One region of the Photobacterium sp. HL06 genome, then DNA from elsewhere that is predicted to be linked to it. Evidence: predicted binding sites of a transcription regulator. Region 1 holds the regulator's gene; the other holds the start of a gene.
The links. The regulator MetJ, encoded in region 1, represses methionine synthesis genes. The targets are predictions, from matches to a motif close to TTAGACNTNTANANGTCTAA.
Positions count from the first base shown of each region.

Region 1 (4,530 bases):
GATTGAGCGGGAAATCCGATTGATCGGTGATTGCCATAACGAGGCCGACCAACTGCTGGCGACCAAAGGGGACCCGTACCCGGCCACCGATAACGGGGGAGTGGTCAGGCTTGATCAGATAATCGAACTGTTTATCCAAGGGGACAGGAAGGGCCACTCGGGCAATGTTGGGCGTCATAACAAACCGCATAATCCGCATATACTAAGATAAGGAAGTGTACATTGCCCGGCAGCGGGCGGCAAAGCGGTGAAAAAAGGAGCGCATTGGTTGATCTGGACGACGCGATTGATTACTATACGTCGCCTAATTTATCGTATTGGCGTCAGCTTGCTGGCAGCCAGACGTTATACTGTTATTAACGCGTGTGGTGCCCGGCTTTGGATCGGGAGAGCGACACGGCCTTAGCTTTGAGGTTATCCCATGAAACAAGGTATTCACCCAGAATACACAGCAGTGAACGCTAAATGTTCTTGCGGCAACACTTTCGTATTTAACTCTACTATGGGTAAAGACATCAACCTTGATGTATGCGACAAGTGCCACCCTTTCTACACAGGTAAGCAGCGTCAGGTTAACACTGGCGGCCGTATCGACAAGTTCAACAAGCGTTTCGGTGCGCTTTCTAGCAAGTAATTGCCAGATGAATTCCGAAAAAGGGATGCGCAAGCATCCCTTTTTTTATCTGCAGGTAATGATTGATACGCTTTTCACCATTTAGCATTTTCTCCTTTATACTCTTTCCTTTCTGAACGCTTTGCGCATCAAGTAGCACGTTTCCTACCCATTTTTCTGTTGTTGGATCATAAATACGCTATACCTGAGTATTCAGGTGGGGATTTATTGGCTCGACCAGCGTTGCTGAGCTAGGATTTTGTATCGCTATAGAATATGATCTACCTCCCAATACCGTACTGAACATCATTTTCATTCAGGATCAAGACCACTATGTCTGAAGATTTTCGCCAACAAGCACTTCACTATCACGCATACCCTGTACCAGGTAAAACCGAAATTTCACTCACCAAACCGGCTAATACGGTTGAAGATCTTGCTTTGGCTTACAGCCCTGGTGTCGCAGAGCCTGTGCGAGAGATCGCGCAAAACGCTGAAAACGTTTATAAGTACACTGGTAAAGGCAACATGGTTGCCGTGATCACCAACGGTACTGCAATCCTGGGCCTAGGTAACCTTGGTCCTCTGGCTTCTAAGCCGGTTATGGAAGGTAAATCGCTACTATTCAAGCGTTTTGCCGGTTTGGACTCTATCGATATTGAAGTGAAGCACCGTTCCATTGATGAGTTTGTTGATACGGTGGCAAACATTGCTGATACGTTTGGTGGTATTAACCTGGAAGATATCAAGGCACCTGATTGTTTTGAAATTGAAAAGCGCCTGATTGAGCGTTGCGCGATCCCTGTTTTCCACGATGATCAGCATGGTACAGCCATCGTAACAGCTGCGGGAATGCTGAATGCCCTTGAGATCCAGGGTAAAGACATCAGCGAGTCGGTGATTGTCTGCCTAGGGGCTGGCGCTGCAGCTGTCGCTTGTATGGAGCTGCTGATCAAATGTGGCGCCCAGCGTGAGAAAATCTACATGCTGGACCGCAAAGGTGTGATCCATACCCGTCGTGATGACATCAATGAATATAAGCAGCTGTTTGCTAACAATACTGACAAGCGTACGCTGGAAGATGTGATCGAAGGAGCTGATATCTTTGTCGGTGTTTCAGGTCCTAACCTACTGACCCCGGAAGCGCTTGGACTAATGGCAGATAAGCCTGTGGTATTTGCCTGTTCGAACCCGGATCCTGAAATTAAGCCTGAGCTGGCCCACGCAGTACGTGATGATCTGATCATGGGTACAGGCCGTTCTGACTACCCGAACCAGGTTAACAATGTGATTTGTTTCCCGTTCATTTTCCGTGGTGCACTGGATGTTCGTGCTAGCGAAATTAATGATGACATGAAACTGGCGGCCGTTCACGCGATCCGTGAACTGGCAAAAGAGCCGGTGCCGACTGAAGTTGTGACTGCTGCGGGTGCCGACAAGTTGGAATTCGGTGCTGATTACATCATTCCGAAGCCAATGGATCCTCGCTTGCTTCCTCGTGTTGCCAAAGCGGTTGCCCAGGCGGCGGTTGATTCAGGTGTGGCACAGATTGAGATGCCTATCGGTTATATGGATGACAAATAAGCCATCGCATATTTGAGATACTGAAAAACCAGCCTCCGGGCTGGTTTTTTTATGTCTGAAAGTGGCAGGCTATAGAAAGGCGAGCTTTACTCGTTGATGTCTTCGTATTTAATGCCCATTTCTTCCATCAGCTCTTTGGCTTCTGCCGGCAGGTCATCCGGGCGATCTTTCCGGATGTCATCGTCAGTCGGCAGCGGCTGGCCGGTGTAGGCATGCAGGAATGCTTCACACAACAGTTCACTGTTGGTTGCGTGACGCAGGTTGTTAACCTGACGGCGGGTACGCTCGTCAGTCAGGATTTTGAGTACCTTTAATGGAATCGAAACGGTGATTTTCTTTACTTGTTCGTTTTTCTTACCGTGCTCCGCATATGGGCTAATGTATTCGCCATTCCACTCTGCCATTTTTTACCTTCTCAGCGATGTTGGATTCAATAAATATAATATGGGGGAATTTTAGCGGGATTTACTGCCATAAGCAAAGACATATAGACGTCTAGAAGTGTTGACGTCCCTGTTGATTGTGGTTAATGTTGGTGATTAAAAGTTATTCGAAAGCAGGGCTTGCCCCCCAGACAAGGAAAGTAATTATGAGTGACAAGAAGCTTGCCACCGTCGCCGTTCGTACCGGTATTGAATCAGATACTCAGCATAATGCTGTTGTTCCGCCTATTTATCTGACCTCGACCTATAGCTTCCCACAACTGGGTGAGCTTCCTCAATATGATTATTCACGTTCTGGCAACCCGACCCGAAATATGCTTGCTGATGCCTTGTCTGAGCTAGAAGGGGGAGCGGGCGGTGTCGTCACCAGTTGTGGTACGGCAGCCATTAACTTGTTGGCTTCCGCGCTGCTGGGGCCGGAAGATTTAGTGATTGCCCCGCATGATTGCTATGGCGGAACCTACCGCCTGTTCAACACTCGGGCAGGAAAAGGTGACTTCAGGGTCGAATTTATCGATCAGGCTGATCCGGCAACACTGGCAGCGGCCCTGGCGAAAAAGCCCAAGCTGGTGTGGGTTGAAACCCCGTCGAACCCTCTGCTCCGGGTCGTTGATGTGGCCGAATTGTGCGAAAAAGCCAAGCAAGTTGGTGCCTTGGTGGCGGTTGATAACACCTTCCTGTCGCCAATTTTGCAGCAACCGATAGCCCTGGGGGCTGATTTTGTTGTCCACTCGACCACCAAATACATCAACGGTCATTCTGATGTGGTGGGCGGGGTGCTGATTTCCCAAGATGCTGAGCAGGCCGAGAATATCGCCTGGTGGGCAAACTGTATTGGGGCGACTGGTGCACCGTTTGATGCCTACCTGACGTTGCGCGGGCTGCGTACGCTGGCTCCGCGAATGAAAATGCACGAGGAAAATAGCGCTCAGGTACTGGCCTATTTGCAGACCCAGCCATTGGTTGGCCAGATATACCACCCGAGCCAGCCCGAGCATCCCGGTCATGAGATAGCCATTAAACAGCAAAAAGGATTTGGCTCTATGCTCAGTTTTGAGCTGGCCGGCAGCTATCGCCAGCTAGAGGTGTTTGTCGCCGGATTGAGTTGTTTTTCACTGGCGGAATCCCTAGGGGGGACGGAAAGTCTGATAGCCCACCCGGCGAGTATGACCCATCGCGCGATGTCTGATGAAGCGCAGGCAGAAGCCGGGATCAAGCCGTCATTACTGCGCCTCTCGGTAGGCCTTGAAGACCCAAGCGATCTGATTGCCGATTTAGATCAGGCCTTCAATAAAGCCGCGGAGGTAACCGAATGAGCCAACCTGTTCAACGTCAGCTACATAAATTTGGTGGCAGCAGCCTGGCCGATCCTGATTGCTACCGCCGGGTGGCGGAAATATTGCAGGAACATTCCAACAGCGATGATCTGATTGTCGTTTCAGCGGCAGGCAAAACCACCAATAGCCTGATCTCCTGGGTCGAGCTGCTAGGCAAGGATGGCCGCCAGGCCCATGAAGCCCTGCAGGAACTGCGTTGTTTTCAGCAGGAGCTGATTAGCGAGCTCTTAACCGGTACAGAGGCTGATGAGCTGCAGACCCAGCTCCACCTTGAGCTCAGTGAATTGACTAAACTGGGCGAGCAAGGCCTGGATGAAGCCTCGATTGCCACTATTCTAGGGCATGGTGAACTATGGTCGGCACGCTTGTTGGCGACGTTGCTTGGGCAGCAGGCGATGCCAGCAACCTACCTCGATTCACGCGAGTTCCTCCGGGCTGAGCGAGCTGCCCAGCCAGAGGTTGACCGAGCCCTGTCTTGGCCGCTGCTAAAAGCGCAGCTGGCCCAGCACAGCCAGCATCGCATGGTGATCACTGGCTTTATGGCACGTAACCA
Region 1 covers NZ_CM183914.1:226,841-231,370, forward strand. The annotation lists gene priA (primosomal protein N') at 1-178, opposite strand, end outside; gene rpmE (50S ribosomal protein L31) at 422-634, shown strand; gene AC51G0_RS01070 (malic enzyme-like NAD(P)-binding protein) at 947-2,197, shown strand; gene metJ (met regulon transcriptional regulator MetJ) at 2,284-2,601, opposite strand; gene AC51G0_RS01080 (O-succinylhomoserine (thiol)-lyase) at 2,787-3,956, shown strand; gene AC51G0_RS01085 (bifunctional aspartate kinase/homoserine dehydrogenase II) at 3,953-4,530, shown strand, end outside.

Region 2 (4,530 bases), 110 kb from region 1:
GGTATAACGTTTAAGGAGTAAACCAAAATGCCGATTAAAATTCCTGACCAATTACCAGCAACAGATATCTTGCGCAGCGAGAATATCTTTGTGATGTCGGAAGCTCGCGCAGCGAGTCAGGAAATACGTCCACTGAAAGTATTGCTGTTGAACCTGATGCCGAAGAAAATTGAGACGGAAACTCAGTTTTTGCGCCTACTGTCAAACAGCCCTCTGCAGGTTGATGTGGAGCTATTACGGATAGATAATCGCCCAACCAAAAACACACCGACAGAACATTTAGATACGTTTTACCGTCAGTTTGAGATGGTCAAAGATCGTAACTATGATGGCCTGATTGTAACGGGAGCGCCTCTGGGGCTCGTACAGTTTGAGGATGTCCTTTACTGGGAGGAGATCCAGACAATTATGAACTGGGCTAAGGAGCATGTGACATCAACGATGTTCGTATGCTGGGCTGCTCAGGCAGGTTTGAAGTTGTTGTATGATTTACCAAAGCGTACTCGAAGAGAAAAGCTATCAGGGATCTATTTCCATCAAACGCATGATTGCCATCATCCAATGCTCCGTGGCTTTGATGACTCATTTTTAGCTCCGCATTCTCGATATGCTGACTTTTCACCTGAGTACCTGGCTGAGCATACCGATCTCGATATTTTGGCGACATCTGAGCAGGCTGGGGTCTATTTGGCGACAACGAAAGATAAGCGAAATGTTTTCGTCACTGGTCACCCCGAATATGATGTTAATACCCTGCACAACGAGTACTTGCGTGATTTAGGAGAAGGGATGGAGCCGAGTATTCCGGTGAATTACTATCCGGGGGATGACCCACAGAATCCACCAGTCGCTAGCTGGCGTAGCCATGGTCATTTGCTATTTTCTAATTGGCTCAACTACTGTGTTTATCAGCAAACGCCATATGATTTGGCCCACTTCTCGGAAGCAAACTTTACCAAAGATGATTGATTGCTTAAAAGAAGATAAAAAAAGACCTGCAACGCAGGTCTTTTTCGTTTCAGGTCTATTGGTTTTCTGCTTCCCACACTTTGGCTTTGTGGATGAGAGGGGTAATGGTTGAACCTTGGATTAGAATCGAAAATACGACGACAGCGTAGGTCATCACCAGAATGACTTCTCGGACATCAATGCTCTTTTCAGGAATAACGGTAATGCCTGCCGGTATTGCCATTGCCATCGCTAAGGCAAGGCCGCCCCGAAGTCCGCCCCAGGTTAGAATTTTCACCGAGTGCGGGTTATAGTCACGGTAACGCTCGAAGCCCATATATGACAGCTTGATACTTAAAAAACGGCTGAGCAGCACCAATGGGACCGCTGTGACCATCAGAACCCAGTCTTCCTGATGAAAGCTGAACTGTAGCATACTCATACCAATAAGCAGGAAAAGCACGCCATTGAGGAATTCGTCGACGAGCTCCCAGAAGTGATCGAGGTGATCTTCACTTTCTTTGGAAAAGCCGATATAGCGGGTCCAGTTACCAATCATGATTCCGGAAACCACCATGGCAAGTGGTCCAGATACATGGATAACATCCGCGAAGACATAGCCTGCAGTTGGAATACCTAAGGTCAGTAGTAGCTCCATCGAATGATCATCGGTGGAGCTGATCAGGTAATGGAATAACAGGCCAAGGACAAAGCCATAGGCTATTCCCCCAACCGCTTCCTGCAAGAACAGCTGGCCAACCCCTAATACTGTAGGCGCTTCGCCGCCGAAGGCGATGGTGAACAAGGTGACGAAAATAACGAGTCCAAAACCATCGTTAAACAGTGATTCACCTTCAATTTGGGTCGAGATACGTCGCGGAGCATCGAGTTTTTTGACGATAGCCAATACAGCGATTGGGTCGGTAGGAGAAATCAGCGAACCAAAGATCAGGCAGTAGATCAGATCAAGCTGAATACCGAGGAGCTGACAGATCCCCCATAATGCAAAGCCAATGAAGAAAGTTGAAAAAAGGGTCGCCGCCAAGGCCAGTACCGTGATTTCCCACTTTTGATCTTCGAGATTGGGCAATTTTATCCCCAACCCGCCGGCGAACAGCAAGAAACCTAGGATCCCTTTTAGCAGAAAACTCTCAAAGTTAATTTCGCCAAGTTGCTCGGCTGCGATATCTTCAAGGTGGAACCAGCCATTTTGACCTGCGATAACAATGCCCAGTGACAATACCAATGCACCGGCAGTGATGGCGATAGTTGTCTGCATTTTTCCTATTTTGCTGTTTATAAATGCAATTACCATTGCAGCGGCAGCAAGGAAGCAGAGGGTGCTATAGACCGACATGCGTCAACCTCAATGTGGTTAAGAGTAAAGAGTGAAATTGTGACAAAATATAAATCCATCACGTGATGATAGCTATAGAAAACTTTCCTAGATTCTGCCTTTGTTTTGGTGTCGAAAACAACTTTAGACGTCTAGATTTCCATATGGACTGTGGTAGGATGTTATTCAGCTGTAAAATTAGAGAAGGGAAGTAGTGTGGTGTTAAAGGGCAAGGAATTATTACAGAAGCGATTAGAGCAGCAGATCCTGATCATTGATGGTGGCATGGGTACCATGATCCAGGGCTATAAGCTGGAAGAAGATGATTATCGTGGAGCACGGTTTGCAGATTGGCATTCCGATCTTAAAGGTAACAATGATTTATTGGTACTGACACAACCCCAATTGATCAAAGATATTCATGCTGCGTACTTAGAGGCTGGTGCGGATATTCTGGAAACGAACACCTTTAACGCGACCACGATTGCCATGGCTGACTATGATATGGAAAGCCTGAGCGCAGAAATTAACCTTGAAGCTGCTCGCCTAGCCCGCCAGGCTGCTGATGAATGGACGGCAAAAACACCCGAAAAACCCCGCTTTGTTGCCGGGGTACTTGGCCCGACCAACCGAACATGTTCTATCTCTCCGGATGTTAATGATCCTGGCTTTCGAAATGTCACTTTTGATCAATTGGTTGAAGCCTACTCTGAGTCTACCCGTGCTCTTATCGAGGGGGGATCTGATTTAATCCTGATCGAAACCATTTTCGATACCCTGAACGCAAAAGCCTGTTCGTTTGCTGTTGAAAGTGTCTTTGAAGAGTTGGGTATTGAGTTACCAGTGATGATCTCCGGTACCATTACCGATGCATCCGGACGTACGTTATCAGGCCAGACGACCGAGGCTTTCTACAACTCACTACGCCATGTTAAGCCTATTTCATTTGGTTTGAACTGTGCCTTGGGCCCTGATGAGCTGCGTCAGTATGTTGAAGAGTTATCACGAATTTCTGAGTGCGCCGTTTCTGCTCACCCGAATGCCGGCCTGCCAAATGCTTTTGGTGAATATGATCTCAGCCCTGAAGATATGGCTGCACATATCAAAGAGTGGGCGCAAAGTGGTTTCCTGAACTTAGTCGGTGGGTGCTGTGGGACAACCCCTGAGCATATCCGTCAAATGGCCGAAGTGACTCGTGATGTGACCCCTCGTCAATTACCCGAAATTACTACTGCTTGTCGTCTCTCTGGGCTAGAGCCGTTAACCATTGAAGCTGATAGTTTATTTATCAATGTCGGTGAACGTACCAATGTTACTGGTTCAGCTCGTTTCAAACGCTTAATTAAAGAAGAGTTGTATGATGAAGCGTTAGAAGTGGCTCGTCAGCAAGTAGAAGCTGGTGCACAGATCATTGATATCAATATGGATGAAGGCATGCTGGATGCGGAAGCGGCAATGGTTCGTTTCCTCAACTTATGTGCAACTGAACCTGAGATTTCGAAAGTCCCTATCATGGTCGATTCTTCGAAATGGGAAGTCATTGAAGCGGGTTTGAAATGTGTCCAGGGCAAACCGATTGTTAATTCCATCTCGCTCAAAGAAGGCAAAGAAAAGTTTGTTGCCCAGGCTAAGCTGCTTCGCCGCTATGGTGCGGCTGTCATAGTGATGGCATTTGACGAAGTTGGCCAGGCAGACACCCGAGAGCGAAAAATTGAAATCTGTACCAACGCCTACCGTGTATTGGTCGATGAAGTGGGCTTTCCGCCTGAAGATATTATTTTCGATCCAAATATCTTTGCGGTTGCAACGGGTATAGAAGAGCACAATAACTACGCTGTCGACTTTATCGAAGCCGTTGGTGATATCAAGCGTACTTTGCCGCATGCCATGGTCTCAGGCGGTGTATCCAATGTTTCTTTCTCGTTCCGGGGAAATAACCCGGTGCGGGAGGCGATCCATGCCGTGTTCCTGTACCACTGTTTTAAGAACGGCATGGACATGGGGATTGTGAATGCCGGCCAGCTGGCAATTTATGATGACTTGCCGGATGAGCTGCGCGAAGCTGTCGAAGATGTGGTTCTTAACCGTCGAGATGACAGTACTGAGCGTTTACTGGATATTGCGGGGAAATACCGTGACAGTGGTGCGGTGGAAGATGATCGCAGTGCACAAGAATGGCGTGGCTGGGATGTCGAAAAACGCCTTTCACATGCGTTGGTCAAAGGTATAACGGAATTTATTGTCGA
Region 2 covers NZ_CM183914.1:340,690-345,219, forward strand. The annotation lists gene metA (homoserine O-succinyltransferase MetA) at 28-969, shown strand; gene AC51G0_RS01700 (cation:proton antiporter) at 1,025-2,305, opposite strand; gene metH (methionine synthase) at 2,501-4,530, shown strand, end outside.
Region 2: metH (methionine synthase) is a predicted target of MetJ. The motif match lies at 2,429-2,448, and genes of this name have one in related genera.